Regions from separate parts of the Bradyrhizobium sp. USDA 4510 genome, predicted to be linked through region 2. Evidence: predicted binding sites of a transcription regulator. Region 2 holds the regulator's gene; each other region holds the start of a gene.
What was found. The regulator HrcA, encoded in region 2, represses chaperone genes, less so after heat shock. The targets are predictions, from matches to a motif close to GTTAGCACTCNCNNNNNGNGAGTGCTAAC.

Region 1 (10,327 bases), 3.4 Mb from region 2:
GCGGTGACGCCGCTTTCGAACTGGCCGAGCTGGTTCGACGCGTTGATGAACAGGAAGTTCACCGCGCCGACGCGGCCGCGCATCTCGTCGGGGGTGGCAAGCTGCACCAGCGAGAAGCGGATCACGACGCTGATCGTGTCGGCGGCGCCCAGCACCGCGAGCGCCAGCGCCGACAGCCACATCCAGTGCGACAGCGCGAACACCACCGTCGCGACGCCGAACACGATCACCGCCTGGAACATGCGCATGCCGACGCGGCGGTTGATGGTGTGCCGCGCCAGCACCATCGTCATCAAGAGCGCACCGACCGCGGGCGCAGCGCGCAGGATTCCGAGGCCGAGCGGACCGGCTTGCAGGATATCGCGCGCATAGATCGGCAGCAGCGCGGTGACGCCGCCGAACAGCACCGCGAACAGGTCGAGCGAGATGGTGCCGAGGATCGCCGGATTGCTGCGAACGAAGGTAACGCCGGCAAACAGGTCGTCCGACGACCCGCCGTTCTTCACCGCCTGCTGCAGCCGGCCGATGCCGCCGGTCAGCAGCGCGCCGAACAGCCAGAACACCATCATGATGCCGTAGGGCGCGCTCGGCATCAGGGCATAGGCGAAGCCGCCGAGCGCGGGTCCGGTGATGGTCGCGACCTGCGCCGCGCCGCTCGAGATCGCGGTCGCCCGCTGCAGCGAGCCTTGCGGCGCGATCAGCGGCAACAGCGCGGCGGTCGCCGGACTCTCGAACGCGCCGGCGATCCCGAGCACGAAGGTCGCGACGAAGATCTGGATCTCGGAGATGGTGCCGGCAAAGGTGCTTCCGGCGAGAAACAATGCGGTCAGCGCCTCCGCGATCTGGCAGGCCTGCACCACGCGCTTGCGCTCGAAGCGGTCGGCGGCGTGGCCGGCGACGAATACCAGGAGCGCCGTCGGCAAAAACTGCACCAGTCCGACCATGCCGAGGTCGAACGCGCTGCCGGTCAGATCATAGATCTGCCAGCCGATCGCCACCGCGCCGATCTGGCTGGAGAAGCGCGACAGGCTGCGCGACGACAAGAAGAACAGGAACGGTCTGTGGCCGAGCAGATCGCGGGCGCCGGCCGGCGTGGCGGAGGACATGGATGATTGCGTGGCCGAGCGCCTGCAACTTGTCAATGGATACGAGATGAACGCGCAACAGCATTGCGCTGCGCGAGGCCCCTGCCCATAATCCCGCGAGAGTTCTTGGGGGCATGATGCTGCAGTTGCAATCGGCGTTCGGCGTGGTGGCGTTGCTCTTGATCGCTTGGGCGCTGAGCGAGAATCGCCTGAAGGTGTCGCTGCGCCAGGCGGCGATCGGGCTTGTCGTCACGATCGTCACGGCTCTGGTGCTGATCAAGGTGCCGCTGGTGACGCAGGCCTTCGGCGCGATCAATGACGCCGTCGGCACCATCGCCGCCGCGACGCGCGCCGGCACTGCCTTCGTGTTCGGCTATGTCGGCGGCGGCCCGGCGCCGTTCGATCCCAAGGCGCCCGGCTCGGATTTCATCCTCGCCTTCCAGGCGCTGCCGATCGTGCTTGTGATGAGCGTGCTGACGACGCTGTTGTTCTATTGGCGCGTGCTGCCGCCTGTCGTGCGCGGCATGGCCTGGCTGCTCGAGCGCACGCTCGGCGTCGGCGGCGCGGTCGGGCTCTCGACCGCGGCCAATATCTTCCTCGGCATGGTCGAAGCGCCGCTCTTCATCCGCCCCTATCTCGCACAGCTGACGCGCTCCGAATTGTTTCTGGTGATGACCGGCGGCATGGCCGGGATCGCCGGCACGGTGTTGGTGCTGTACGCCACGCTGCTGGCGCCGCTGATCCCGGATGCGGCCGCGCATTTCGTCATCGCCTCGGTGCTCGGCGCGCCGGCCGCTATTTTAGTGAGCCTGATCATGGTGCCGGAAACGTCCGGCAAGCGCACCGGCGGATCGCTCGACAATCCCGATATCCAGGTGTCGTCGACGATGGACGCCATCGTGAAGGGCACGGCAGCCGGGCTCGAGCTCTTGATGAACATCATCGCGATGCTGCTCGTGCTGGTCGCGCTGGTGTATCTGGCAAACGCGATCATCGGCCTGCTGCCGGAGATCGGCGGCGCGAAGATTTCGCTGCAGCGCCTGCTTGGTTACGTCATGGCGCCGGTGTGCTGGCTGATGGGCCTGCCCTGGCCGCAGGCGATCACGGCCGGAAGCCTGATGGGCACCAAGACCGTGCTGAACGAGTTGATCGCCTATGTCGACCTGTCGAAGCTCGGCCCCGACGCGCTCGATCCGCGCTCGCGGCTGATCATGCTCTACGCGATGTGCGGCTTTGCGAACTTCGCGAGCCTCGGCATCATGATCGGCGGCCTCGGCATCATGGCGCCCGAGCGGCGCGACGAGATCAACGCGCTCGGGCTGAAGTCGATCGTCTCGGGCACGCTGACGACCTGCCTGATGGGCGCGATCGTGGGGATGCTGACGCAGCCGTAGTCGCAGTAACCCGGATGGAGCCAACGGGTCGCGCGATGACAGGCTCCGCGCAATCCGGGGCGGTGCTGACGCGGTGAAGCTCCCTGCCAAGCGGATCATTGTTGGGCCGGCCGACGGCGCGGGCGCACGTAGCCGCGCATTGAGCCGTCGCTTGCAATAACGCGATGACAGGGGATCGATGGGTCGTCATTCGTGCGCATTATGGCACCGACCGCGCGCGCAGCCTTCGGATTGCCGGCTTTAGCAGCGACAGCTTTGTACGTCATGGCCTTCCCCTTTGGGATCTTGCGCACGATGTCGCGGACCTTATCTGAAAAGGTTTTCATAGATCGAGTGTAGCAGATTTCTCAGAGGGTTTTCGCCATTTTACTTGCGGTTGGACGAGCGCGTCGCGTTGGCACGGAAGATTCGACCGGACGTGCCGGTGTTTAGTTTCGAAGTGCGCGCCGCCGTCTTAACATTGCGGGGCAGCTATAGGCCCCTAGCGTCGTTTGCCGCGCAGTGCCGGCGTAGACGCAAACGGAGCATTGCGGACATCGACCGGCGGCTCCGCTCGATGCGATTCGACGTGAATGACCCGCTGTGGACATTGCCATACTTCTGAGGTGACTTTATCCGCTGACCCCCATAGTTCAGCCGAGGAGAATTGTCGGGTCTCGCGAGGACCGGAATGGATGTCAGAGTTCGCCTTAGCCGAAGCCAGATATGCTCTGAGCGGCGAGGTCAATATCGCCTGTCAAGTGATGGGTGAAGGACCTATCGACATCATCATGGTTCTTGGTGGGTTCTCGCGCGTCGATTTTCAGCACGAAACGTCCGGATATACGGCATTCTTGCAGCGGCTTTCAGCCTTCGCGCGTGTCACTACATTCGACAAAAGGGGCGACGGACTATCCGACCGGATTCCGATGCTCCTTCCCTTGAGCAACGCATGGACGACGTTCGCGCCATCATGGATACAACAATTGGCACATCACAAGCGGTGATCATGGGGAATTCCGAAGGCAGCGCGATGAGCGCACTGTTTGTAGCCACCTATCCTGCGCGGGTATCGCGGCTGGTGATTTTCGGCGGCTTCCGGGTCGCGAGCAGTTGGCGAATGTGATCCAACACGGGGCGATAATTCAGCTTCTTCGCTGCCTGCGGGCCTTCCTCGCAAAGGTCACCCGCGAGCGCGAGGACCTTGCCGACCGTCGCGCCCAGCATTGTCTTCACAGTTGGGTAGTTGCTCCGTATCCACGCAGAAAGAGCAAACCCAGAGCCGGTGGGGCCGCCTACGTCGATCAGGGCGACTTCGATACAGTGTTTCCCGCCTTCGAGGCATTCACGTGCCTCATCGTGTTGAGTTGCTTCCATCACGCGATAGCCGCACTCACGAAGGTACTCCGCCAGCGGATGGCGCACGAGCACGTCCTGCTCGACGATCAATACAGTTGTTGCTTGCATGCTTACTACAGCGCCGGGCCGAGCATCTCCGCGATCAGCATCGCGATCTGCTTGGGATCGTAGGGCTTGCTGATGAACCTACCTACGCGGCTCGCTGCGCTCTCCAATTCTGTGCTTCCAGAGGCAACGAGGATAAGGAGCATCGGTTGCATGACGCGGACCTTCCCAGCCAACTCCAGACCATCAAGGGTTCCGGGCATCCGGATATCGGTTATCAGCGCGTCAATCCGCTCGCCTGATGAGATGTAGTCCATCGCGTCATCGGCGGTCCTCGCCTCAATAACCTCAAACCCCGCGCCTCGAAGCTGCTCAGCTACGTCAAATCGGATGAACCATTCGTCCTCCACGAACAAAACCCTGATCCGTTCGCTCTTTTGCTGCGCTTGGGGGACCATCGTTGGCTCCTCGGATGCTGGTCAGCCAACCTACAGAGGGGCACAACGTTCCAAGCCATTGAGTTCTTTTGCTAATTTGGCGTCGTGGCGGGAACATTCTCGGCCGACCGCCGACCTACAGCGGCGGTTGATGACCGCTTATGGCCCGTTGCGACAGCTCGTTATGCCCATCTCGTCGTTGCTCTGTTGACATCAGGGTTTCGTGGGCCATTGTTCCCGATTCCAATGTTTGCTGTTGATCGCCATGGGCACTGTTCGAGAAGTAAAAGGCGATTTTCCGCGGGCTGAGGGCGAAGCTGCCGCACTCATCCGGTCTTTCGACTGGTCCAGCACCAGCTTGGGACCAATCGTTGGGTGGCCAACGCACCTCAGGAGCGCGGTGAGCCTTATGCTGCCGGCCAAAGCACAAATCGTGCTGTTTTGGGGAGCCGAATTTGTCGCTCTCTACAACGACGCCTATGCTCCTACGATAGGTCAGAAGCATCCAAAGGCACTTGGGCGACCAGCACGCGATAATTGGGCCGAGCTGTGGGACGATTTAGGACCGCTTCTCAGGCGCGTCCTCGACACCGGCGAAACAGTCTTCGCGAAGGACCGCCCCTTCTACATTGAGCGGCACGGCTACCCAGAGACAGTTTATTTCGACATCTCGTATTCTCCAGTTCAGAACGAGGCTGGCGAAACTGGCGGTGTACTCTGCATCGTTAGTGAGACGACCGAACGTGTAATTGCGCAAGAACGCCAACGGTTGCTCGCTCGGGAAGCAAACCATCGCGTAAAGAACATGTTTGCCGTTTTCCACGGCATCATAAGTCTGAGCGCTCGGTCAGCCAGAACTCCGCAAGAGATGGCTCAATCGTTACGAGGCCGTCTCGACGCTCTAATGCAGGCCAAGGACCTAATCCGTCCCGGAATCATGGGTACGGAGGCGCATAGCGAGCGAACGACGGTGGGAGACGTGGTGCGAACGGTATTGCGGCCGTATGAAGATGACGCGTCCAGCGAACGCATCATGGTAAGAGGACCAACTGTCCCCGTGGGTGCTATGGCCGTTACAAGCCTCGCACTCGCGCTGCATGAAACCACTACGAATGCGGCCAAGTATGGGGCGTTGTCGGAACCAACCGGTTCAATAAACATCGCATGGGACACGCAAGGCGGGGACTTGCATCTTGAATGGGAGGAGACAGGCGGCCCAGTGATTGTTGCTGCACCTTCGGCACAGGGTTTTGGGAGTGTGCTTGCGGAGCGCAGCATTGCCGCTCAACTGGGCGGCAAGGTGGAATATGATTGGTTACCGAGCGGGCTCAGGTTAAGGGTTTCGATTCCTTTGGATCGTCTTGCAGTCTGATTGCGGGGATAGTCTGTTTCGGGCTACTTGACGCCGCTCCTCCAATAGCGCCGACAGAATAACTGTTGGTGGTCTCATTCACTTTGGAACGTCGGCAGTTGGCCCATCGCGACATCTTGCGTTGCCGCACGAACTTGGTCGCTATCGGGGCAAAGCGGACGTAGAGTCACGCCGACGGTTTTATGGGTACACAGCCTAGCACTACTTTGGCAGATTGTGTTTTCGCCGCTGTTTTTCACGGATTTGCTTTCGGCAATATGGGCACTGCTGAGACGGCGGCCGAAGGATGAGATCGACGATGGCGTGACGTACGGCTGGCATGGTTGGCTGAGGCGGAGGCCCGTTGATTCTTTTTTTTCCGCCCCGCGTATGCGAGGCGACGATGTTGCAGGAAGGCGTAGGCAATCATTGTCATCAAGGCGTGGCGATGAAGACCTTGCCATGATCGCCCTTCGAAGTGATCAAGTCCAAGTTCCTCCTTCAACTGCTGATGCGCCTGCTCACAAATCCACCGTGCCTTGATGGTGGCGGCCAGCGTGCGCAGATCCGTCGCCGCCGGAAGATTGGCCAGATAGTATTTCTTCTCCCCGGACGCACGTTGCTCGCCAATGAGCCAGGCTTCGTCGCCTGGGAGATGCTGCTGACCTTTATCCCATATCCGCTGCGGAGGGCCGTCGGCGGTCCGGACACGGAGAGCAGCAAATTGGGCTTTCAGCCGACCTTTCGTCCCGCTACGCCAACTCACGGTTTTCCATTTGGCGCTGGCGAGCATTTGTTCTGCGGCAATCGATAAGATATCGGGCACGTGGTGCTTTCGTGGTTTTCCGCGGACCTTGGTAATCGGCCAAATGAGCTTCACATCGACCGGATACACTTTCTGGTGCCGAGGGATGCCGACAGCCCAGGTCAGCCCGCGCTCTGTTAGCCCTTGTCGAAACGGTGCGCTGAGGCCGTATCCTGCATCCGCCAGCACACATCCAAAGCGCACGTTGGCTGCCATCGCGCGGTCAATCTCGGCTAGAGCAATCTCGGGCTTGGACCGTGCCGTTCGATGTTCGACTGGCACGCGAGCGCGCTTCAAACGAGATATGTCGCTTGTCCAACTGTCAGGCAGAAAGAGACGTAACGCGACCATCACGGGCACTTCGCCGCGAGCAAGCGTCAAAGACACCAGCGTTTGGCAATTTGCCGTTTTACCGAGAGCCGACGCGTATTGAGCCGCAACACCGACCGAGCGCTCACCCTTCTTGGGAAGTGAGGTGTCATCAATAACCAGCACCGCATCCCTGCCGCCGACAAGTCGGTCCGCCTGGTTGAGCAGCTCTGTCTCCAGCGGCGTCGCGTCCCAGACACCGTCCGCAATGAAATGGTGCAACTGGTCGTAGTTGCTCGCGGCAAGGCGTTCCGCCATCGGCTGAACGCTCTTGCGATCGCCCGGACCGATCAATCCCGCAACATACAGAGGACACATCCGCTGCCGGGTCTTATGACCCAGCCGGTCCAAGAACGGCATCAGCCAGCGTTCGAGTTCGTCTTCCCATCCGGGCATGGTCAGCCCTCCAAGAGCCGACCACCCATGAATCATTGAAAAATTGATTCGGGAATCCTATAAAACGCGGCAAAATCAACAATCTGCCAAAGTAGTGCTAGAAAATCGTCATGCCCGGGCTTGACCCGGGCATCCATCGACCAAGGAGAATCTTGCGAAGCAAGCTGGATGGCCGGGTCAAGCCCGGCCACGACGAGTGCGTGAGCACTACGCCTTCAGCTCCACCGTCTTGAACTCGGCCGGCAGGATCACTTCCAGCAGTTCGACGTCGTCGGAATAGTCCAGGATCATGTGCCGGATGCGCGGCGGCTGGGTCCAGGCACTGCCTTGCTGCATCAGCGTCTCGCCCTCGCCTTCCATGTAGGTCTTCACCCAGCCCTTGAGCACATAGACCATCTGGAAGTCGACATCGTGGAAGTGCAGCTTCGACACTTCATCGGGATTGCACGGTCCCTGCAGCCGGATGACGTGCGCCTGGGCGAGACCATGCGACGCGGCTGATATGCCGAGGTCGCGGTACTTGGCGTAGGCGCGCAGCCCGTCGGCCTTGAAGTCCTCTTCGCGGTGATGGCTGATCGCCACGCGCTGCTTCGGCCGCGCCTTGGTCGCAGCTTTCGGCGCGCTCTTCTTGGCCGCCGAGACGCGGCCTTTCGACTTGATGGTCTTGCGCGCGGACGATTTCGCGGACGTCTTCTTGGCGCCTGCGCCGAGCCCCGACCATTTCTTCTTCACCGCGGTCTTGGCTGCCGATCTTGATGCCGTCTTCTTGGCCATTGTTTCGCCTCCCGTCTTTTTGTGACGGAGAGAGGCTAACACAAGTCGCGCGCCGCGAGGCGAGCAAAGGCGCAGAGCCGCGCCCTGCTACGTTTGCTGATCAATGCAGCCGGAACACGCCGTCGACGGCACGCAGCTCGGCCGGCTTAACCAGCTTGGAATGCGCCACCGTCACCGAAAACAGCGGGCCTTCGAGCTTCGCCTGCCAGAACGCGAGGAAATCCTGCAGCGCCGGAAATTTCGGAAACAGGTCGTAGTTCTGCCAGACATAGGTCTGCAGCAACGAGGGGTGATCCGGCATCCGATAGAGGATTTGCGCCGTCGTCAGCCCGTACCCCAGCAACTGCTTCCGGAAATCGTCGGAAACAACCCCACCAACTCGCGAGACCATGCCAACCTCCTGTGACGGAGCGCATTCACGTGGTGGCCGACCTCCCCCGCCGGACCACCGGCAATGGATGCGCTCACATGAGAGAAATGTGACGCACGCGACTAACCCATCTCAAGCCTAAATGTTTAATAGGTTGTTGAAATTTCTTGCGTTGGCAGCAGCTTACCGCATCTGCTAATAGCCCCGGCAACCCCTCTTGGGCGGCATTAAGGATGCCGAAATGATCTCGGCATCCTCTTGGCAGGCGGCACTCACGAGTGCCAATTTTTCTGCTAGAGGCACTTGCCCGCCGCCAAGGCTTGGCCTATCTCCTGCCCAACCAGTCTGGCACTCGCTGGACTGGACTGCTAACTCTCCAAAAATCTACAGCATCTACAAATGTTTAGGAGGACTGCATGAAATTCCGTCCGCTTCACGACCGCGTCGTGGTCAAGCGTATCGACGCCGAAGAGAAGACTGCTGGCGGCATCATCATTCCGGACAGTGCCAAGGAAAAGCCCTCCCAGGGCGAAGTCATCGCCGTTGGCCCGGGCGGCCGCGATGAAGCTGGCAAGCTGATCCCGATCGACGTCAAGGTCGGCGACCGCGTCCTGTTCGGCAAGTGGTCGGGCACCGAGGTCAAGATCGACGGCGAAGACCTGCTGATCATGAAGGAAAGCGACATCATGGGCGTGCTCGACGTCCCCGCTTCCAAGAAGAAGGCGGCCTAAGCGCCTCCCTCCCTCCCAGGTTAAATCTCTCAAGGAAAAACTCAGATGGCAGCTAAAGAAGTCAAATTCTCCGTCGAGGCGCGCGACAAGATGCTGCGCGGCGTCGACGTTCTCGCCAACGCGGTGAAGGTCACCCTCGGTCCGAAGGGCCGCAACGTGGTGCTCGAGAAGTCGTTCGGCGCTCCCCGCATCACCAAGGACGGCGTCACCGTCGCCAAGGAGATCGAGCTCGACGACAAGTTCGAGAACATGGGCGCCCAGATGGTGCGCGAAGTCGCCTCCAAGTCCGCTGACGCGGCCGGCGACGGCACCACCACGGCGACCGTGCTCGCCCAGGCGATCGTGAAGGAAGGCGCCAAGTCGGTCGCCGCCGGCATGAACCCGATGGATCTGAAGCGCGGTATCGACCTCGCGGTCGAAGCCGTCGTTGCGGACCTCCAGAAGAACTCGAAGAAGGTCACCTCGAACGAGGAGATCGCCCAGGTCGGCACCATTTCGGCCAACGGCGATGCCGAGATCGGCAAGTTCCTCGCCGACGCCATGAAGAAGGTCGGCAACGAGGGCGTGATCACGGTCGAGGAAGCCAAGTCGCTCGAGACCGAGCTCGACGTCGTCGAGGGCATGCAGTTCGACCGCGGCTACATCTCGCCCTACTTCGTCACCAACGCCGACAAGATGCGCGTTGAGATGGACGACGCCTACATCCTGATCAACGAGAAGAAGCTCTCCTCGCTGAACGAGCTGCTGCCGCTGCTCGAGGCCGTGGTGCAGACCGGCAAGCCGCTGGTCATCGTCGCCGAGGACGTCGAAGGCGAAGCTCTCGCCACTCTCGTCGTCAACCGCCTGCGTGGCGGCCTGAAGGTCGCGGCCGTCAAGGCTCCGGGCTTCGGCGATCGCCGCAAGGCCATGCTGCAGGACATCGCGATCCTGACCGGCGGCCAGGCCATCTCGGAAGACCTCGGCATCAAGCTCGAGAACGTCACGCTGCAGATGCTCGGTCGCGCCAAGAAGGTGATGATCGACAAGGAGAACACCACGATCGTCAACGGCGCCGGCAAGAAGGCCGACATCGACGCCCGCGTTGCCCAGATCAAGGCGCAGATCGAGGAGACCACCTCGGACTACGACCGTGAGAAGCTGCAGGAGCGTCTCGCCAAGCTCGCGGGCGGCGTCGCGGTGATCCGCGTCGGCGGCGCGACTGAGGTCGAGGTGAAGGAGCGCAAGGATCGCGT
Region 2 (10,327 bases):
GCAGGCCGCGTTCGCGCAGCGCCGGTCCGAGCGTGGCGCAGATTTCGCGCTCGCGATCCGAGAGTTCGGTCGCCGTGGCTGCGCCGCCACGGACCATGTTGGAGCGCAGATCGTCCGCCGCCGGCACGCGGTTGACGGCGCCGGCGAACTCGCCGTCGACCAGGATGATGCGCTTGTCGCCATGCTTCACCTCGGGGAGGAAGCGCTGGATCACCCAGGGCTCCTTGAACGTGACCGAGAACATGTCGAACAGCGAGCCGAAGTTCATGTCCTGCGGCATCACGCGGAAGACGGCGGCGCCGCCATGGCCGTGCAACGGCTTCATGACGACGGCGCCATGCTGGTCGCGGAATGCGTTGATCTCGTCGAGATCGCGCGAGATCAGGGTCGGCGGCATCAGCTGCGGGAAATTCATCACGAACAGCTTTTCCGGCGCGTTGCGCACGCTGGCCGGGTCGTTGACGACCAAGGTCTTCGGATGGATGCGCTCGAGGAAATGGGTCGAGGTGATGTAGGCGAGGTCGAACGGCGGATCCTGCCGCAGCAGCACGACGTCGAAGCCGTTGAGCGCCTCGCGCTTCGGCTCGCCCAGCGTGAAGTGATTGCCGACCTCGTCGCGCACGGTGAGAGGCTGCACCGGCGCCACCAGCTCCTCGCCGCGCAGCGACAGCTTGTCGGGCGTGTAGTAGGAAATGTCGTGGCCGCGTTTTTGCGCCTCGAGCAGCAGCGCAAAGGTCGAATCGCCGCGGATATTGATGCGCGCGATGGGATCCATCTGGACGGCGATCTTCAATTTCATAAGCGTGTCCCGCGAGGTCTTGAGGTTAATTAGGGCTGGCGTCGAATGCCGCTAACAGATGGCGCGGCAGGCTCTTCGGCGCAATCAGCACGGCGTCGAATCTGAGCTCGAATTCGGCATGTTCGGGATGCGCCATCAGCCAGGCCTGGGCGGCATTGATGATGCGCAGCTGCTGCCGCGGCGTCACCGCATAGGCGGCGTCGTCGAGGCTGGCCCGGGCCTTGACCTCGACGAAGGCCAGCAGATTGCGCCGGCGCACCACCAGGTCGATCTCGCCAAAGGGGGTGCGGAAGCGTCGTGCCAGGATGCGATAGCCCTTGGCGATCAGAAGCGCTGCGGCGCGGCTCTCCGCCGAGATGCCGGTCCGGAACGCCGCGACGCGCTCGGGCGAGGCGCTGTCAGTCTTCGCCATTGCCGTCCCCGATGGTCTTCGCAAGCTCGAGGGCACGGGCATAGACCTCGCGGCGCGGCCGGCCCGACAGTTCGACCGCATGGGCGACCGCATCCTTGACGCTGCCGCGGCCGAGTTGCGCCCGCAGCAGATCGTCGAGCGTATCCTGGTCCATCACCCCGGCATCATCGGCCGGCGGTCCGATGACCAGCACGAACTCGCCGCGCGTTTCCAGCGCGTCCGCGCCTGCCGCCAGCGCGGCGACCGGCGCGCGCGTGATCTCCTCGTGCAGCTTGGTCAGCTCGCGGCAGATCGCGGCATCGCGGCCGGCCATGATCGCGGCGAGATCGCGCAGCGTGTCCTGTACGCGATTGCCGGATTCGAACATCACGAGCGTCGAATCGACCCTCGCCAGCTCGTTGAGCCGGGCGCGGCGCGCGTGCTCCTTGGCGGGCAAAAATCCCTCGAAGAAAAACCGGTCGGTCGGCAATGCCGCGACCGACAGCGCCGTCAGCACCGATGATGGCCCCGGCACCGCGATGACGGCATGCCCGGCGGCGCAGACGTCGCGCACCAGCTTGAAGCCGGGATCGGAGATCAGTGGCGTGCCGGCGTCGGAAACCAGCGCGATCGCGGCGCCCTGCGCCAGCCGCTCCAGGATTTTTGGACGGGCCTGGGCCGCGTTGTGCTCGTGGTAGAGCGCAAGCTCCGCGGCGATCGCATAACGCTCGGTCAGCCGGCGCGTGATCCTTGTGTCCTCGCAGGCGATGACGTCGACACCGGCCAGCGTTTCCAGCGCGCGCAGGGTGATGTCGGCGAGATTTCCGATCGGGGTCGCGACCAGATGGAGCCCGGGTGCTGCCCTTGGCGCGGCCAATTGCTGGCCGCCGATCGAAAATGTTCTGGCCGCAGCGCCTGTCGTGGCATCCGAACTGTGGAGGGAACTGGCTTTTGCGCGCATAATGCCAATCTAGAGGGATGGCGGCGCTTGCGCCACATCCGCAAACGGCGGTGACGGAACGCTGGCTGACGGGGGAAATGGAGGCCGCGGCAAGGGCGCCGCGGGGCCATAATCCTTTTGTTTTAGTTAACTATTCGCCGAGAATATGCCTGAATCCACCCGCCTCATCAGAGCTGGATGGAGTCCTGGCTGATCACGGTCGGCCAAGAGAAGAGAGACGATGGAAGGCCCGCATCACCGCAAGTCCCCGCCGTCGGGCACCACCCGGCGGACCGCGCTCGGCCTCATCGTGGGCGCGCCGCTGCTGACGGCCTGTTCCGGCGTGCAGCAAAGCTTGAGCCAGTTTTCCAGCCCGTTCGGCGGCAACCAGGAAGGCGGTCCTGCCGGCCCGCAGCAGCAGCCGCAGGCGGTCGGCACCGGGCAGGTCAAGATCGGCCTGATCCTGCCGCTGTCGGCGTCCGGCAATGCCGGGCTTGCCGCCCAGTCGATGCGGAACGCGGCCGAAATGGCGCTGGCGGAATTTCAGAACCCGAACATCCAGCTCCTGATCAAGGACGATGGCGGCAGCCCGCAGGGCGCATCGCAGGGTGCCCAGCAGGCACTGTCCGAAGGCGCCGAGATCATTCTGGGACCGCTGTTCGCAGGCTCGGTGCCGGCCGTCGCGCAACTGACGCGGCCGCGCGGAACCTCGGTGATCGCGTTCTCCACCGATTCGAGCGTGGCCGGGCGCGGCGTCTATCTGCTGAGCTTCCTGCCGGAGTCCGACATCAACCGCATCGTCGACTACTCGGCGGGGATCGGAAAGCGCTCGTTCGCCGCGATGGTGCCGGACAACGCCTATGGCAACGTGGTCGAGGCCGCGTTCAAGCAGGCGGTCGGCCGCAAGAACGGCCGCGTCGTCGCATTCGAGAAATATGGCGCCGATCGCGCGACGCCGGCGCGAACCGTGGCGCAGGCGCTCGGCCAAGCCGATGCGCTGCTGATCGCCGACGATGGTGATTCGGTGGTCGCGACCGCCGATGCCTTGACCGCAGCCGGCGCCAATCTGCGCAACATCCAGCTGCTCGGCACCGGGCTGTGGGACAATCCGCGGGTGTTCGCGAGCCCCGTCTTGCAGGGTGGCCTCTACGCCGCGCCCGATCCGTCCGGCTTCCGCAGCTTCGCCGGGCGCTACCGCGGCAAATATGGCGGCGAGCCCGTGCGCACCGCGACGCTTGCCTATGATGCCGTGGCGCTGATGGCGGCGCTCGCGCGCACGCAAGGGGCGCAGCGCTTTGCGCCGGAGACATTGACCAATCCGTCCGGCTTTGCCGGTATCGACGGTCTGTTCCGCTTCCGCTCCGACGGCACCAATGAGCGTGGCCTTGCGGTCATGAAGGTGGCCTCAGGCGGCAGCACGCCGGTGGCAGGCTCGCCGAAGAGCTTTGGCGCTTGATTTTCGTCGGGCGGTCAAGCTGCCTTGTCGAGCGCCGGCACCCGCCAGCTCCTTTGCATGGGGTTGTTTTCGATATTTGGCAGCGTGCACCTAGAGCGGTTTCGAGCGAAGTGGATACCGGTTCGCGTGAAGAAAACGCGTCGAAACAAGAATCTAGAGCCTCGTTCCGATTCAATCGGAACGGGATAGGTTCTAGGCGGCGAGATCCGCAACGACCGCGTCGAGCACCGGGAATCCCGACGTCGTCACCCGCAGTCGTCCGTCGGCGTCGACGGCGATCGCGCCTTCCTCGCGCAGCATCGCGATCCGGTGCGGGTCGAGCTGGCGGCCGGAGAGCTTCGCATAGCGCTTGGGATCGATGCCCTCGGCGAGCCGCAGCCCCATCAGCAGAAACTCGTCGGCGCGTTCTTCGCTGTTGAGGCTGTCATCGCTGACGACGCCGTGACCGCGCTCCTCGACGTTCAACAGCCACGCCTCGGGGCGCCGCTCGGTTGCGGTCGCGTGCCTGACGCCATCGATGTCGAGCCGGCCATGTGCGCCGGGGCCGATGCCGGCATATTCCTCACCGCGCCAGTAGACGAGGTTGTGCTTGCACTCCGCGCCGGCGCGGGCGTGATTGGAGATCTCATAGGCCGGCAACCCTTCGCGGGCGCAGACCTCCTGCGTCACGTCGTAGAGCGCGCGCGCGGTCGCTTCGTCCGGCGTCTGCAATTTGCCGGCGGCATGCAGCCCGAAGAACGGCGTGCCTTCCTCGATCGTGAGCTGGTACAGCGACAGATGCTCGGCCGCTTCCGAGATCGCCTGCTTCAGTTCATCGGCCCACATCCGCGGCGTCTGGTCGGGGCGGGCATAGATCAGATCGAACGAGTAACGGTCGAACGCAGAGCGCGCGATCGCGACCGCGTCGAGCGCCTCGCGCGCGGTGTGCAGGCGGCCTAGCGCTTTCAGCGAGGCGTCATCGAGCGCCTGCACGCCGAGCGAGACGCGGTTGACGCCGGCTGCGCGATAGCCGCGAAAGCGCGTCGCCTCGACGCTGGTCGGATTGGCCTCGAGCGTGACCTCGACATCGCGCGCCACCTGCCAGTGCTTGCCGATCGCATCGAGCACGGCACCGACGGTCTTCGGCTGCATCAGCGACGGCGTGCCGCCGCCGAGGAAGATCGAGGACACCTGCCGCCCCGGCACGCGCGCGGCCGTCGTCTCGATCTCGCGGGCGAACGCGCGCACGAAACGCTCCTCGTCGACCGGCGCATGCCGCACATGGCTGTTGAAATCACAATACGGGCATTTCGACAGGCAGAACGGCCAGTGCACGTAGACGCCGAAGGCTTCTCGGTCAGCGTGGCTCAAGGCAGATCTCCGCGAGCTTCACGAAGGCGCGGGCGCGATGCGACAGGCCGAGCCCGAGCGGCGGCAGGCCGTGCTTCTCGATGCTGGTCATCTCGCCGAAGGTCCGCGTGTAGCCGTCGGGCAGGAAGGCCGGATCGTAGCCAAAGCCGGCGGTGCCACGCGGCGGCCAGACCAGGGTTCCATCGACGCGGGCCTCGACCTGCTCGAGATGATCGTCGGGCCAGGCCACGCACAACGCCGACACGAAGTGCGCCTTGCGCCGGTCCGGTGCGGTGGCGCCGCGTTCCTGCAGCAGCCGCTCGATCCGCGTCATTGCCGCCATGAAGTCCTTGCCCTCGCCGGCCCAGCGCGCCGAGTAGATTCCGGGCGCTCCGTCGAGCGCATCGACCACGAGGCCGGAATCGTCGGCGAAGGCGGGCAGTCCGGTCGCCTTCGCTGCCGCGATCGCCTTGATCGCCGCGTTGGCGCGAAAATTGTCGCCGGTCTCCTCGGGCTCGGCGAGGTCGAGCTCGCCGGCCGACACCACCTCCACGCCGTGCGGCGCCAGCAGTTCCCGCATCTCGGCAAGCTTGCCGGGATTATGGGTGGCGATGACGAGCCTTCCGGTGATTCGGCGGTGCATGACCAATCTGACTACGCCACCGCGATCTTTTGCAAGTCGACCAGACGCGCGACACCTTTGCGCGCCAGCGCCATCAGCGCCAGGAATTCGCCTTCCGAGAACGGCGTCTTCTCGGCGGTGCCCTGCACCTCGATGATCCGGCCGTCGCCGGTCATGACGAAATTGGCGTCGGTGTCGGCTTCGGAATCCTCGGCATAGTCGAGATCGAGCACCGGCGTGCCCTGGTAGATGCCGCAGGAGATCGCCGCCACATTGTCGCGCAACACGTTGGTCTTCAGCATGTTGCGGGTCTTCATCCAGTTGATGCAGTCGGCCAGCGCCACCCAGGCACCGGTGATCGAGGCGGTGCGGGTGCCGCCGTCGGCCTGGATGACGTCGCAATCGACCGTGATCTGGCGTTCGCCGAGCGCCTCGAGATCGACGGCCGCGCGCAGCGAGCGGCCGATCAGCCGCTGAATCTCGACCGTCCGGCCGCCCTGCTTGCCGGCCGAGGCCTCGCGGCGGGTGCGTTCCAGGGTAGCACGCGGCAGCATGCCGTATTCGGCGGTGACCCAGCCGCGGCCCTGGCCCTTCAGCCACGGCGGCAATCGCTCTTCCAGCGTGGCGGTCACCAGCACATGGGTGTCGCCGAACTTCACCATGCAGGAACCCTCGGCATATTTGACGACGCCGCGTTCCAGCGACACGGGACGCAGTTCGTCGGGTGCACGGCGGCTTGGCCGCATGAAATCCTCCAGAAATCCGAGAAAATTGGCTGGCCGTGCTTGTAGGAGCGGGAAGGGGCAGCGGCAAGGGTTTTGGCGAGGGTTTTCGGCCCCGGTGGGGTCCGGTACGAGGGGGCCGAATGCATGCTTGTCATCGGCCTCCCGGATCGACAAATTATGCAGCAATTGTGAGGGACTGGAGTGTGACTCACCACGATCCGATTGGCCTGATCGCGCCGCATGCCGGGCTCGCCCAGCTCAACGAGCGTTCGCGCGACATTTTTCGTCAAATCGTCGAAAGCTATCTCGCAACCGGCGAGCCGGTCGGTTCGCGCAACATTTCGCGCCTGATCGCATTACCGCTGTCGCCGGCCTCGGTCCGCAATGTGATGTCGGATCTCGAGCAACTCGGCCTGATCTATGCGCCGCACACCTCCGCCGGCCGGTTGCCGACCGAACTCGGGCTGCGCTTCTTCGTCGACGCGCTGATGCAGGTCGGCGACCTCACCGAGGCCGAGCGTCAGTCGATCCAGACCCAGCTTGCGGCCGTCGGCCGCGCGCAATCCGTCGAGGCCGCGCTCGGCGAAGCCTTGACGCGGCTGTCGGGACTGACCCGCGCCGCGGCGGTGGTGCTGACGCAGAAGTCGAATGCACGGCTGAAGCATATCGAGTTCGTCCGGCTGGAGCCGGAAAAGGCGCTGGTCGTGTTGGTCGGCGAAGACGGCCAGGTCGAAAACCGCGTGCTGGCACTGCCGCCGGGTGTTCCATCCTCAGCCCTGACCGAGGCGACCAATTTCCTCAATGCGCGGATCCGCGGCCGGACGCTGGCCGAAGCGCGGCTCGAGCTCGAGACGGCACTGACGCAAAATCGCGCCGAGCTCGATCAGCTCACGCAAAAGGTGGTCACGGCGGGCATCGCGAGCTGGTCCGGCGGCGAGAATGAGGACCGCCAGCTGATCGTGCGCGGTCACGCCAATCTGCTCGAGGACCTGCACGCGCTCGACGATCTCGAGCGCATCAAGTCGCTGTTCGACGATCTCGAAACCAAGCGCGGGGTGATCGATCTGCTCGGCCGCGCCGAACGCGGCGAGGGCGTGCGGATCTTCATCGGCTCGGAGAACAAGCTGTTCTCGCTGTCGGGTTCCTCGACCATCATCGCGCCCTACGGCGACGCCCAGGGGCGGATCGTGGGCGTTCTCGGCGTGATCGGACCGACGCGGCTGAACTATGCGCGGGTGATCCCGACCGTCGATTATGCCGCGCGCATCGTCAGCAAGATGCTGGGCGGCTGACCGGAGGGCGATTTCGCTTTCATTTGACGGGTTTTCTTCACCCAAGCCGGAGATTCCTGTTCCCGAGACCGGTATGTTGCGCTTGATTTTCGCCGGCCAAAGCACGATATCCCGGCAAGCAATCCCCAAGATTTGAACCGACGCGACTTTTCGAGAAGGCAAGCCATGACCGATCCGAACCGGGCCAATGACAACACCGAGAATTCGGCGCCGACGGGTGAGCCCGTGGTCTCGAAACCCTACATCATGCCTGACGAGCCCGAGGCCGGATCGGCGGAGGCGCTGACCAAGGAGCTCGCCGAGGCGCGCGACCGGACGCTGCGCACCCTGGCCGAGATGGAGAATCTCCGCCAGCGCACCCGCCGCGAGGTCGCCGACGCTAAGACCTACGGCATCACCGGCTTTGCCCGCGACGTGCTCGATATCGCCGACAACCTGCAGCGCGCGCTCGATGCGGTGCCAGCCGAGACCAAGGAAGCCGCCGATCCCGGCCTGAAGGCGCTGATCGAAGGCGTCGAGCTGACCGAACGTTCGCTGCTCAACGCGCTGGAGAAGAACGGCGTCAAGAAGTTCGACCCGATCGGCGAGAAGTTCGATCCGAACTTCCAGCAGGCGATGTTCGAGGTGCCCGATCCGTCGGTGCCGTCGGGCACCGTGGTGCAGGTCGTGCAGGCCGGTTACATGATCGGCGAGCGCATCCTGCGTCCGGCGCTGGTCGGCGTCTCCAAGGGCGGCGCCAAGGCCGCCCCGACCGCCGACATCACCGCCTGATCCGTCCGATCCCGGACACCCGTCTGTGAGCTCGCGGATTGCGCGGGCTCACGGTCGCGGCTTCTCGTGTGCCTTCGGCCAATAGGTGCCGAAGCTCCAGAGATTTCCTTCCGGATCGCGGCAGGCGAAGTCGCGGCTGCCATAATCCGTGTTTCGCAGTTCCATCTCGATCTTCGCTCCGGCAGCCTTGACCTTCGCGTACAGCGCGTCGGGATCGTCGACGGCGATATAGATCGAGTCGGTGCGGCGGTTGTCGAGGTCGCCGACCAGCCTGCCATATGCGTCGTCGCGGCTCTGGCCCAGCATCAGCATCGAGGAACCATAGGCGAGCTCGGCGTGATGGATCACGCCGCCATCGCGGTAGACGACGTGTTCGGTGAACCCAAGCACCGTCGTGAGCCAATTGGTCATCGCCTCGGCATCCTTGCAGCGCAGGGTCGGGTAGATGCGGGGCGGTTCGATGTCGTGCGTCATGGTCGCTCATCTCCTTGGCTGACGGCGCCATCCTGCACGGGGCAACGCGGCGTTAGCTTGAAGGTTTGTTACCAGTCCGCCAGCCCATCGCCGGCGTGAACCAGCCGGCGGTCGGTCAGCGCCCGGCGGCGCGCCCAGGCGGTTGGCGGTTCGCCTGCGAATTCGACGAACTCGCGGGCGAGATGGGCCTGGTCGGCATAGCCGCTTTCCGCCGCGATCCCCGCCCAGCCAAGCGCTGCGCCGCTTTGCGCCAGCCGGCTCGCCCGGTGAAACCGCATCATGCGCGCCAGCGATTTGGGGGCGAGGCCGAGTTCGGACCGAAACCGGCCAGCCAGATGCTTGCGGCTCCAGCCGATCTCGTCGGCCAATGCCGTGATGCTGATAGCGCCGGCCGAACGCGCCAGTTTTCGATAGGCGAACGCGACTTCGGGAGACGGCATGTGGCCGGCGCGGCGCAGCACGAACGCCTCGATCAGGTCGAAGCGGCGCTGCCAGCAGGTCACGGCGCCGAGCTGTTCGCGCAGACGACGGCCATCATGGCCGAGCACATCGTCGATATCGACCATGCGCCCGACCAGGTCGGTCACGGCGCCGCCGAAGAAGCCGTAGGCGCCGAGCGGGGTGAAATCGACCTGCACGCAGGCGGCGCGCCCGTCGGACTCGATGTAGACAGGCCCGGCATGCAGGCCGGCGGCGAAGCTGAGCTGACGATCGGCCGCACCGGGCTCGCGCGACAGCGCGATCAGGAACGGCGAGCCGAAACTGATGATCAGCGGGACGATCAGCGGCGCGGTCTGCCGCTGCGCGAACCGGCCCGTTGCGGTCTCGCGATAACCGGTGATCCGGACGATCAGGCCAGCCATGCGCGGCGACGGCAGGCGCTGCGCGAGATCGAATGCATGAGGTGACGCAGGCTCGGCCATGCGAATCTCGCGAGGCTGCGTCTTACGCGATATCCGAGGACTGGATGCGCTTGACGCCGGCCTTGGCCATGTCGTCCCAGGCCTTGGCGAGCGATCCCTGGGTGTCGATGCCGCGACAGGCGTCTTCCACCACATAGGTCTCGAAGCCGGCCTTGCGCGCATCGAGCGCGGTCCATGCCACGCAGAAATCGGTGGCGAGCCCGGCCACGAAAACCCGCTCGACGTTGCGCGCCTTGAGATAGGCGGCGAGCCCGGTGGTGGTCTTGCCGTCGGCCTCGGTGAAGGCGGAGTAGCTGTCGACGTCCTTGTGAAAACCCTTGCGGATGATCAGCTCGGCCTGCGGGATCGCGAGTTCCTTCGACAGCGATGCGCCGTCGGTGCCCTGCACGCAGTGGTCGGGCCACAGCACCTGCTTGCCATAGGCAAGGTCGACGGTCTCGAACGGCTTCTTGCCGGAATGGGTCGAGGCAAAGGAGATGTGTCCGGGCGTGTGCCAGTCCTGCGTCATCACCACATTGGCAAAGCTCTTGGCGATCCGGTTGATCACCGGCACCACCTGCTCGCCGTCCTTCACGGCAAGGCTGCCGCCGGGCAGGAAGCAGTTC
Region 3 (10,327 bases), 6.9 Mb from region 2:
CCGCCTCCATCATCGTGCCGAGCGCCTCGATCCCTGCCGCAAGGCAGAACCGATCGAAGCTCGCTCGCACTTCCGCAAACGCGTCGTCCACAGCCGCGATCGCCGGCCAACTAGCCGGTGTGATATCTCTCGTCATGGCGTTGCTCTCCTTTGTGGAATCAGCACCCCGAGCCTACCGGCTCAAGGTGGTCAACGCCGACCTCTTCAGAAATTCAACAGAACCCGGGACATCCCCTCTCGATCTGTCGCCAGACTTAATAACTGCGCTTGATCCGGCAAGGACGAAATTGGCCTGACACGCGAAATGGCCGGGGTGCCGAAACGAGCCAGACCAGCTGCGAACATGAATCTTGACCAGCTCTGTATGCTACGTCTTCGCGCACTACGCCTTCATCATCAACCACTACGAACCCGGTGATCGAATCTTCCTTATTGGCTTTAGTCGCGGTGCTTACACCGTCCGCAGCCTGGCGAACTTGCTTATGCTTTGCGGGGTACCGACCAAGACACCAACAGGTCCCCTAATGCGCTTCCGGAAGCAAGTGGACGACATCGCTACGGAGGTCGCTCGTCACGGTGGTGCTTGAGCATGGCGCCGGATATCCACGTGATCAATATGCAGCTGAACGCTTCGAGCAGGCGATTCGCGAGAAATATGGAGTGCCGGCGCTGCCGGCGTTCGCCCGCTTGGAGGCGTTCACGAGCGCCAGCGAGAAGGCAAAACAATCAGGCGCCAGCGCCGTCATCCCGGCCAGCGCCCCAAACTTGCCTATTGCACGGATGATATTTTGCTGGGGCTCAAGCGCCTGGTGGAACGCGAGGGCGCCATTTTCGCGCGATTGATCAACGACGATCCCGAGTTGCCCTGTCGGTAACCGTGGCTCACCATTTTGGCAACCTCTCAAAGGCCTATCGGTTGCTCGGTCTCGTCCGCCTGAAAGATAAGCCTGCGCGATTTGGCTTGCGACGACGATAGCTGGCGATACTACTCATGTGCGCGACGAGCCGCTCAGACATTGACCGCTTAGTTGCTTGGACCGGCACAGCGCCGAGCATACATTCAAGCGCCTCCCGCGATCTTATTCCATATACGAGGCGCTCCAAACCCTGAGGGCCCGGGGTGCCAGACTGGTATCGGCTAATTTGCTCCAGGACTTGCCCACTTCGATCCAGCGGCATTTCCGCGCTGGCAAGGTCTCCAGCATTTTTTGGGCGATGGGTGCAAGACTCGCAGCTTCGGAGTTTGGGGCAAGGCCAGCATCTTCAAGGATTTTCACAGCGGCCTCTTGGGATCGCGTCCACGCTGCTTCGGTGAACCTCCTCTCCGAGAAGTACTCAAAACAGGTGCGAAACGTCAGAGCGCGGCCGATGATCTTATGGTTTGGTAGCCCCGTCTCACTCAGCCATCGGCGCAAATGGTCACACCACTCCTGGCTGCTGAAATCGAGAAGATTGCCACCTTCGAAGATCAAAAGCGCCGCCATGCCGGCGATTTCGCATCGCACGTCTTCATCTTGTTTTTCGAACCAGTCGCGGATTGCTTGCAAGGGCGTCCTCGGCCGATTTACGGCCCATATCTTTGTCGCGCCGGTCCGATTGAACGGGACGACGTTTTCCAGTGGGGGCATGCGCGGCCAGGGCTTCCCCTTTGCGTCCCATAAGACCCAACGCTCTGCGATCGCCTTTGCTTCTTCCGGCGACCTGGTTCGCCAAAGCTCCTTGAGCGCCTCGTCGACGTAGTATGAAACATCCGCCTTCAGGCCGCATATACGCGCGATTGCTGCGAGGCGTCCGGCGTCAAGGAGCCGGGCCGCGAAGTTGTTCTCTGCGTTCATTTTCCGAGGTCTTTCGCGCCCTCTCCAGCGCGTCCCGCTCATTCTGCTCTAAACACACCACGAAACGCTATTCACGCCGTTGGAAGTTAGCGGCAACGTGACAAGACGCCCGTCGGTATCGGCCGAGCAGACGCCCTCTTGATTTATGTCACGCGCCGCTAAACTCAGCGGCCAGCCACGGCCTCAACTTGCAATGGTAGCCAAGCCTGGAGAAGCCCCTAGGCATAGCTAGGGTTTGCATTCTTCGTGCCAAGCAATAGTCGACAGTTCGCACCATGCTGTGTTGGCTTTGTCTGCTTTCCAACATACTAAGGTCTCAATCCTTGCAGTCGAGCCTGTCCGTAGCAGACTGTTGTCGATGCCGCCGTCTCCATCGAGAGCTATGCGTCCAAATTCCAGTTTTCCGCCGCTCGCTGACTTCGCGAAGGAAGTTAATTATCTAGTGCACGAAGCGTCGTACGAACCCGGTCTGGACGCCGTTGTGAGAGCCATTACACCCGCGCGGATACTGTGGGCCGCATCGCAGCGATGGCGAACGTGAAAACACTTGTTCTCAATCATTTCGTGCCTGCGGGTGATAACAACGCGGCACCCGACGTATGGAGGGAAGCGGTTCGGACGACAATGGAGGCAACATCGTTGTCGGAAGAGACCTGCGTCAGCTTACGCTGTAAGTGAGAGGCTGGAGGCATCTACACTGGCCCTTTTTCAACTCCGCATGAAGTTCGGGCTCGGGCTACGCATGCCAGCATAACAAGGGACATGAACACGGCGAATCGGGATAGGGGGAGTCTCGCGACTCTCCCACCGGGTCACCGGCGGTCGCCCGCCCCCGGTTCCCACAGAACGTGGCGTGCGGATTTCCCGCACCGACGCTCTTCGACAGTTGGTTCACAGCACTGCAAGCGCTTGCAGCTCCCGATAAGGGAGGCGCAGCTTAGGCTTCAGCAACGGTGTCCGTTCTTTGATTTGGTTGAAGGCGTCCCAAGTGAGGCGTCGGCCTGCCCAGCTGCGGCTGCGCAGCATTCCGCGCCAGTAACGCTCCACGGCCCGATAGACTTTTACGAGGCTCCGGAGATTTCCGGCGACGCCGTAATAGCCATAGTGGCCGCGCAGGACGAGGTTGATTTCATCGGCCTGGTCACTGATCTTGTAATGCCGTATTTGCCGCATCAGCTCCTGCAGAGACATAAGGCTGCGCTTTAGCCGAGATTTCTCGGTGCGCATCCCAACCTTGAAGTTGCCTTTTTGGTTTCGCGTGCAATAGAGCGTCAGCCCCAGAAAGTAGATTGTTTCCGGGCGGTTTCTACCGCGTTTGCCCGCATGTCTTTGCGCGAACCGACCAAACTCGACCAACTTGGTCTTGGTCGGCTCTAGAGTGAGGCCGAACTTCCCCAACCGAAGACGCAAGGCCTCCTGTACGCGGGTGGCGTCCGATCGATATTGGAAGCAGATCACAAAGTCGTCGATATAGCGCACCAGTCGGGCTTCGCCCCGCAACCGACCCTTCACCACGCGTTCGAACCAGAGGTCGAGAACGTAATGAAGGTAGAGGTTGCTCAAAAGCACACTGATCGATCCGCCTTGTGGCGTTCCTTGTTCGCTCGGGTGCACCGCTCCGTCTTCCAGGATGCCCGCTTTCAACCAGCGCCGGATCAAGCTGATCAGGCGCGGATCACCGACTCGATGTTCGACAAACCGGAGGACCCGATCATGATCGAGACTCCCGAAGAAGTTCTTCAAATCCGCCTCCAACACCCAGCTGATCATGCCGCCGGCGATCACCTCATTGAGGGTCGCCAAGGCATGATGGGCGCTGAGCTTCGGCCTGCCGCCGAACGAGCAGGGTAAGAAGTCCTGCTCGTAAATAGCGGCCAGCACCTCAGCCGTGCTGCGCTGGAGCGCCCGGTCGGCGACAGTTGGAACCCCGAGGGGGCGCTTCTCCGTCTTACCGGGCTTGGGGATATAGACCCGCCGAATGTTCGGCGCCCGATATCCCTGGCGATGGATGGATTGGAGCATTGGCCCTATCCAGTCCTCGAAGCTCTCCTTCGCCGCCTCCACCGTCTGTCCGTCCACCCCGGCGGCGGAGCGCTTCGGAATCTGTAATAGATTCTTTTGCACTCGGTCGCGCGTGATGTGATGGGCCAACGAGGTGAAGCGAAGATTTGTCTCGCGCCGAGCTTTCACTGCTATTTGTTCAAGTTTCGTTTCCATGGTCAGCTGATCTTCTCTTTGCATAGAAGGCCGTAACTCCCGTTGAATGGAGCCCATGTCGCCCAAGAACAATTCAACTACCGCTGACCGCTTCCCCATGTGGCCGGCTCTCCCGTCCTCGGAGTACTATCGGTCAGTCTGACTTCCACCCGGTCGTCAGACCCTTCTCACCTCAGCGGCTTGGCAGGTCTTACAAGCTTGCGCTTGAACCGGATGGATCTCCCTTGTTCACGCTGCTTCCTTTGATTGCATGCTGGCGGTACGAACCCCGGGAGCACCTCTGACCGCTCGCGTTGTCGCGGCCTGCGGTTCCGCCTTCCCCTTTGAGAGACAGGGTCGGCTACTCCGATCACGTTCGATTTCGGGGCTATTTTCCCGTTCACTTCATTCCGGCCTACAACCTCCCTGTCTACGCTTCGCAACGGCCGTTACCGGACGCCACGCAAGACTCGGTTCGCGGCTGCTCGCTAGGCTTTGCCGCGGCCGTCATCTCAGACGGCAGACTTCAACGCGCTTGCAAGGCGCAACTCCCACACCACCGTACATACGGGTCCGTATACGGCGGTTCACCGGATTAAGCGCGAACGGTTTGTTTTGCGTCCGCGCCAGAGGCTCAGATAGTGGTCTCCGTCGTGTCGGCTTCGGCCCCTTTGAGCGGCGCCGTCCGGGCTTCACCCTTTCCCGCCGCTCCAAAGGCCAGTGACCTGGATTTCAGCCGCATGGCCGGCTCGAGGCTTCCACATCCAAACGTCTTTCCAGCGTTCGGGCCTTCAGCGAAACTCGTTCCGCCTACTATGCCGTCTGCTGACTTCTCCGTCGCGATCACGGACCTTGCGGCCCGCTCAGTCCGGTCGCCCGGACACGCCGAAGATCTCCCGAGGTAAGTTCGACCGCCTTCCCTGCACGCCCGCCGGATTTACCACCCCAACCCTTGATGACTGTGGACTTTGCGATCATTGGCTCGCTCGTCCGGTTGGGTAGGCCTCGTTATCCGGTTTTTGTCCATCGGGCCGCAGGTTTGCTCCACGCTTCCTTCAGACCCCACCTCGCGATGACGCCCTTGCGCTTCGCTAACCCTTCGCCGCCATCAGGCTGGGTAAAGGACTTCCACCTCCAAGCTGTCGAACATGCTCGGCACACCAAGAAAAAACCCCGGCATTGGTGCCGGGGCTCTGTAATTCTCGTATTGTTCGATGCGGCTGGATCAGAAGTCCATGCCTCCCATGCCGCCCATGCCGCCGCCCGGGGGCATGGCCGGGCCGGCTGCGGCTTTCTTCGGCAGCTCGGCGACCATGGCCTCGGTAGTGATCAGCAGCGCCGCCACGGAGGAGGCGTTCTGGATGGCGGTGCGCACGACCTTGGTCGGGTCGATGATGCCCTTGGACACCAGGTTGCCGTACTCGCCGGTCTGCGAGTCGAAGCCGTAGGCGTACTGTTCCTTCTCGAGGATCTTGCCGACGATCACCGAACCGTCTTCACCGGCGTTGATCGCGATCTGGCGAGCGGGAGCCGACAGCGCCTTGCGCACGATTTCGACGCCGGTCTTCTGGTCGTCGTTCTTGGTGCGCAGGCCCTTGAGCTGCTCGGCGGCACGGAGCAGAGCGACGCCGCCGCCTGGGACGATGCCTTCTTCGACAGCCGCACGGGTCGCGTGCATCGCGTCATCAACGCGATCCTTGCGCTCCTTCACCTCGACTTCGGTCGCGCCGCCGACTCGGATCACCGCGACGCCGCCCGCGAGCTTGGCGAGACGCTCCTGGAGCTTCTCACGGTCGTAGTCCGAGGTGGTCTCCTCGATCTGCGCCTTGATCTGGCTCACGCGCGCCTCGATGTCGGCCTTCTTGCCGGCGCCGTTGACGATCGTGGTGTTCTCCTTGTCGATCATCACCTTCTTGGCGCGACCGAGCATGTTGAGCGTGACGTTCTCGAGCTTGATGCCGAGGTCTTCCGAGATGGCCTGGCCGCCGGTCAGGATCGCGATGTCCTGCAGCATGGCCTTGCGGCGATCGCCGAAGCCCGGAGCCTTGACGGCCGCGACCTTCAGGCCGCCACGCAGGCGGTTGACGACGAGGGTGGCGAGGGCTTCGCCTTCGACGTCCTCGGCGACGATCACCAGCGGCTTGCCGGTCTGCACCACGGCCTCCAGCAGCGGCAGCAGCTCGTTCAGCGAGGAGAGCTTCTTCTCGTTGATGAGGATGTAGGCGTCGTCCATCTCAACGCGCATCTTGTCGGCGTTGGTGACGAAGTAGGGCGAGATGTAGCCGCGGTCGAACTGCATGCCCTCGACGACGTCGAGTTCGGTCTCGAGCGACTTGGCTTCCTCGACCGTGATCACGCCCTCATTGCCGACCTTCTTCATGGCGTCGGCGAGGAACTTGCCGATTTCGGCATCGCCGTTGGCCGAAATGGTACCGACCTGGGCGATCTCCTCGTTCGAGGTGACCTTCTTCGAGTTCTTCTGGAGGTCCGCAACGACGGCTTCGACCGCGAGGTCGATACCGCGCTTCAGGTCCATCGGGTTCATGCCGGCGGCGACCGACTTGGCGCCCTCGCGGACGATCGCAGCCGCCAGCACGGTGGCGGTGGTGGTGCCGTCGCCGGCCGCGTCAGCGGACTTGGAGGCGACTTCGCGCACCATCTGGGCGCCCATGTTCTCGAACTTGTCGTCGAGCTCGATCTCCTTGGCGACGGTGACGCCGTCCTTGGTGATGCGGGGGGCGCCGAACGACTTCTCGAGCACGACGTTGCGGCCCTTCGGACCGAGGGTGACCTTCACGGCGTTGGCGAGGATGTCGACGCCGCGCAGCATGCGGTCGCGGGCGTCGACGCCGAATTTGACTTCTTTGGCTGACATATTGGTTTCCCTGAGTGTTTAGATCGGTCTCCCCCTTGGCGAGGCGCCCGGCAGGCGCTCCTCAGGGGTGAGCGGTGCGAGCGGTTGGTTAGGCGGCCTTCTTCTTGGAAGCGGGGACGTCGAGCACGCCCATGATGTCGCTTTCCTTCATGATCAGCAGGTCTTCGCCGTCGATCTTGACCTCGGTGCCCGACCACTTGCCGAACAGGACGCGGTCGCCGACCTTGACGTCGATCGGGGTCAGTTTGCCGCTCTCGTCGCGGCCGCCGGGGCCGACGGCGATGACTTCGCCTTGCGAGGGCTTTTCCTTGGCACTGTCCGGAATGATGATGCCGCCAGCAGTCTTCTCTTCAGCGTCGATGCGCTTGACCACGACGCGGTCGTGAAGCGGACGGAATTTCATGCAGTCCTCCTAAGCGTTTGCACGAGCTAGAGATTTTCAGATGTTAGCAATCGATGCCCATGAGTGCTAGTTTCGGGCCGAGCTGAGATAGGATAGGATTTTTGCGGGAGCAAGGGACTCTGGCAGAAAAAATAGGCAGCTCACGTCGAATGCGACCCAGTACATGGCGCGCGTCGGCTTCGAATATTCGACGGATGTCGGCAGCCGGCTCCCGCGAGACGGAGCTCCAGCCTTCGCGCATCGATCTGCCGCCGCCCACCCCTTCTCCAGTCGTGCTCGCGGTGAAGGATGCGGCGCCTTACCTTCCGGAGCCTCGCGACGTGATCAGATTCCTGCTTGGCCACCGAGTGACGCAAACTCACATTTCCCGCGGCTGCCCTCGCATCCCTGTCCTGTCCGCATTATTACGATTAACTCTCTGTTTGCATTGGGGATCGGGCGATTTTAAGCTTTACTCGCGTATGGAGCCCCCTTGTCGCCTAAGAACAGCTCTGACGAGGTCGCACAGGCCTTTCGTCTCTTAACAGCCTTTCGTGCGCTCTGAACTTCTGCCGACGCGTCGACGCGTCATCGAGATAGTCGAGTCTATGTCAGCGGACATCGAACCCCGGACCATTGCTCACCCATCGGTCGACCAGAGCAAGTCCTGAGAAAGGCGCGGCGGGCAATTCCTAGAGAGCTGCCATTGTGTCGCACTCGACGAACGAAAACTCTTAGTCTTGCCAAGACCCGGCGGCGGCATGGACCGCTGAAGTGATTTGCCAGATTGTAGCTGCATCGAGTTTGGCCCCGCAGGAGCCATGCTTTCAAAGGTTCAACCTGGCAGGCTTACGGCCGCCCGAGGGGCGCGAGCGAGCAAAACCTGCATGGCCGATCTCAGCCGGACGCGCCCTCCGGCTCGTCGGCACTACTATGCGGAGAGGAACCATTCGTGGCGAGGATACGTGCAGATTACAAGCGAATGTGCTGAGCCGCCTCAACGACAGTCCTACGATTCAACGACCTACTGTCGATCAGAAGGTCACACAAATCTTGCCAAAATGGGTCCCTTCGCGGAGAAACGGCTCGGTAGGCCCGAGCAACTCTCGTGCGCGCAGAGTAGAATCGGCCATTTCACCGGAAGAAGCGGAAAGACGGTCTACCACGATCGGCTCTTCAATTGGCAGTATTCGCACTTGACCGGGCTGTGAGAGGGGAACGCTTCCTTTTTCCGACCGGTTGGAAGAGAGGGCGAGGGCCGCAAGCTACCCTCTTCGTGGTTTGGGCCAACTTGTGCCTGGGCTTACGCAAATGGTGCGTCGCGTTTTCCTCGGATGTCACCATTACCGCAATGCGTTCGCGATTCTCCGGGCCCGACTTGCCCGGAAGCCATTGTTTCCAGCTCGCTTTTTTCTAGCTCTGCAGTTGGCACGACAGTTGCTGTGTTAGATTCACGATCTCTCCCCTTCGGAGATGCGCATGCAAAGTATCCTCTGGATCAAGCAGCTCTCGCTACTGTGCGTATCTCCAGTTGCACCTTCAGCGCGGGGATCATCTGCGTCATGGGTTCTTCATGTGCGCTGGACGTCTCCAACGCACCTGCGCAGGCGTCCGCCATCATGAAACGGTCACCGTGCTGCTCGACGGCCGCATCCATGAGACCATCCAAGAAAGCAGCATCAGCGAATCGCTCACGGTCCCACTCGCAAGGGGAGTAAGAAGAATGACGCTGCTGTTGGGTTCGGCGGCAAGTAGAGGATTGATGTCAGCACCGTATGGGCCGAGCGGCGCACCGCCTGGTTCACCAGCGCTCTCTCTCAACTGAATCCCGAACCGCACGTTCAGCATCTCCACGAAGGACAGGAACAGAAGCTCCGCTCTTTGACGGCACGATTGTGCCGGCACAGCTTGGAGAAGGATAACAAACTCCGGGATCAGCGTGACGCAAAGCGACGTGGGCGTCCCTAAGCTCTCATGAAGACAAAAGGTAAGAGTGCAGGCCATGGAACGGAATTTAACTCGCCGTGAAACAAGCGTCACTCCACACATTGATAGTCCTGAATGGGCCTGCAAGGCTACGATCGTGGATCTTTTTAGTTTCACCGAATGCGCAAGCCAGACGCATTCGCTCAAAGCGCTGTTCGATCTCCTGGTAAACTTTGCCACGAAGGAGGGATTCAGTGAAGTTGCCTACGGGACGCTTAATTTCGACGCGCCGCTCCAGCTTAGCGAGTGTCCACCGCCCACAGTGGCTGTGAAGTGGCCACCCGAGTGGTGCGACCGATATTTCAAACGCAAATACCATATGATCGATCCGGTGGTCCGGCGAACACCGACGCTTTCGCGACCGTTCCTTTGGGATCGTCTCGCTGATCACTATCAACTTCAGCCCGACGAGAAACGCGTACTCGACGAGGCGAGGGACGCAGGCCTGAAGCATGGGATGAGCGTGCCACTATTTGGTCCATTGGGGCAAGTATCGGTTGCGTCCTTCGCATCACCCTTCGATGACGCTGATCCTCAGGATCGCATCGGCCATCTAAACACACTAGCCTGGCACTTTCACATCGCCTATCGCGAGATTGCTCGCCCCTCTAGCAGCGGCGGTGACAAACGGGTTGCACTTTCACAACGCGAGATCACCTGTCTGCGCTGGGTGAAAGAGGGCAAATCGTCATGGGCAATCGGGAAAATCCTAGAAATCAGCGAGAATACCGTCAATTTTCATATCAAAAACGCTATGCGAAAACTGGGGGCGAGCAGACGGACCCAAGCGGCCTTTACGGCTGATCAACTCAATCTTCTCTGAATTCGTCTAATGGAGTGACTCACCGACCGGCTAAGATGCTCCGCCATAATAAATAACTGCCTTGGCCCCGCACGTAAGGACAGCCCCTTCGACCGGATTTCCTCTGCATGATGAGAAATTGATAACAATTTCTTGCGCAAACGCGAGCTCCGCTTGTGTTTACTTCATCATCGCTTCGACCTCTGTTTGAAAAGCTTGGCGCGCGAGGCACCTCGCGAATAGAACATGTG

Region 1: groES (co-chaperone GroES) is a predicted target of HrcA. The motif match lies at 8,709-8,737, and genes of this name have one in related genera.
Region 3: groES (co-chaperone GroES) is a predicted target of HrcA. The motif match lies at 7,352-7,380, and genes of this name have one in related genera.

Annotation. Positions count from the first base shown of each region.
Region 1 covers NZ_JBSSBT010000001.1:4,683,477-4,693,803, forward strand. The annotation lists gene ACVMDN_RS21705 (MFS transporter) at 1-1,106, opposite strand, end outside; gene ACVMDN_RS21710 (NupC/NupG family nucleoside CNT transporter) at 1,223-2,479, shown strand; gene ACVMDN_RS21715 (MGMT family protein) at 2,575-2,805, opposite strand; gene ACVMDN_RS21720 (hypothetical protein) at 3,154-3,465, shown strand; gene ACVMDN_RS21725 (response regulator) at 3,515-3,925, opposite strand; gene ACVMDN_RS21730 (response regulator) at 3,931-4,320, opposite strand; gene ACVMDN_RS21735 (HWE histidine kinase domain-containing protein) at 4,709-5,671, shown strand; gene ACVMDN_RS21740 (IS701 family transposase) at 5,907-7,256, opposite strand; gene ACVMDN_RS21745 (hypothetical protein) at 7,253-7,411, opposite strand; gene ACVMDN_RS21750 (cupin domain-containing protein) at 7,428-7,994, opposite strand; gene ACVMDN_RS21755 (usg protein) at 8,095-8,385, opposite strand; gene groES (co-chaperone GroES) at 8,781-9,095, shown strand; gene groL (chaperonin GroEL) at 9,141-10,327, shown strand, end outside.
Region 2 covers NZ_JBSSBT010000001.1:8,103,596-8,113,922, forward strand. The annotation lists gene gshB (glutathione synthase) at 1-799, opposite strand, end outside; gene ACVMDN_RS37675 (YraN family protein) at 825-1,211, opposite strand; gene rsmI (16S rRNA (cytidine(1402)-2'-O)-methyltransferase) at 1,198-2,151, opposite strand; gene ACVMDN_RS37685 (penicillin-binding protein activator) at 2,372-3,586, shown strand; gene hemW (radical SAM family heme chaperone HemW) at 3,779-4,936, opposite strand; gene rdgB (RdgB/HAM1 family non-canonical purine NTP pyrophosphatase) at 4,923-5,558, opposite strand; gene rph (ribonuclease PH) at 5,570-6,283, opposite strand; gene hrcA (heat-inducible transcriptional repressor HrcA) at 6,466-7,554, shown strand; gene grpE (nucleotide exchange factor GrpE) at 7,720-8,325, shown strand; gene ACVMDN_RS37715 (VOC family protein) at 8,374-8,799, opposite strand; gene ACVMDN_RS37720 (helix-turn-helix domain-containing protein) at 8,868-9,722, opposite strand; gene pncA (bifunctional nicotinamidase/pyrazinamidase) at 9,745-10,327, opposite strand, start outside.
Region 3 covers NZ_JBSSBT010000001.1:1,168,144-1,178,470, reverse strand. The annotation lists gene ACVMDN_RS05305 (IS256 family transposase) at 1-136, opposite strand, end outside; partial or broken gene ACVMDN_RS05300 (phospholipase effector Tle1 domain-containing protein) at 384-660, shown strand; gene ACVMDN_RS05295 (hypothetical protein) at 1,080-1,835, opposite strand; gene ltrA (group II intron reverse transcriptase/maturase) at 2,727-4,109, opposite strand; gene groL (chaperonin GroEL) at 5,257-6,906, opposite strand; gene groES (co-chaperone GroES) at 6,995-7,309, opposite strand; gene ACVMDN_RS05275 (hypothetical protein) at 8,787-8,945, opposite strand; gene ACVMDN_RS05270 (LuxR family transcriptional regulator) at 9,291-10,097, shown strand.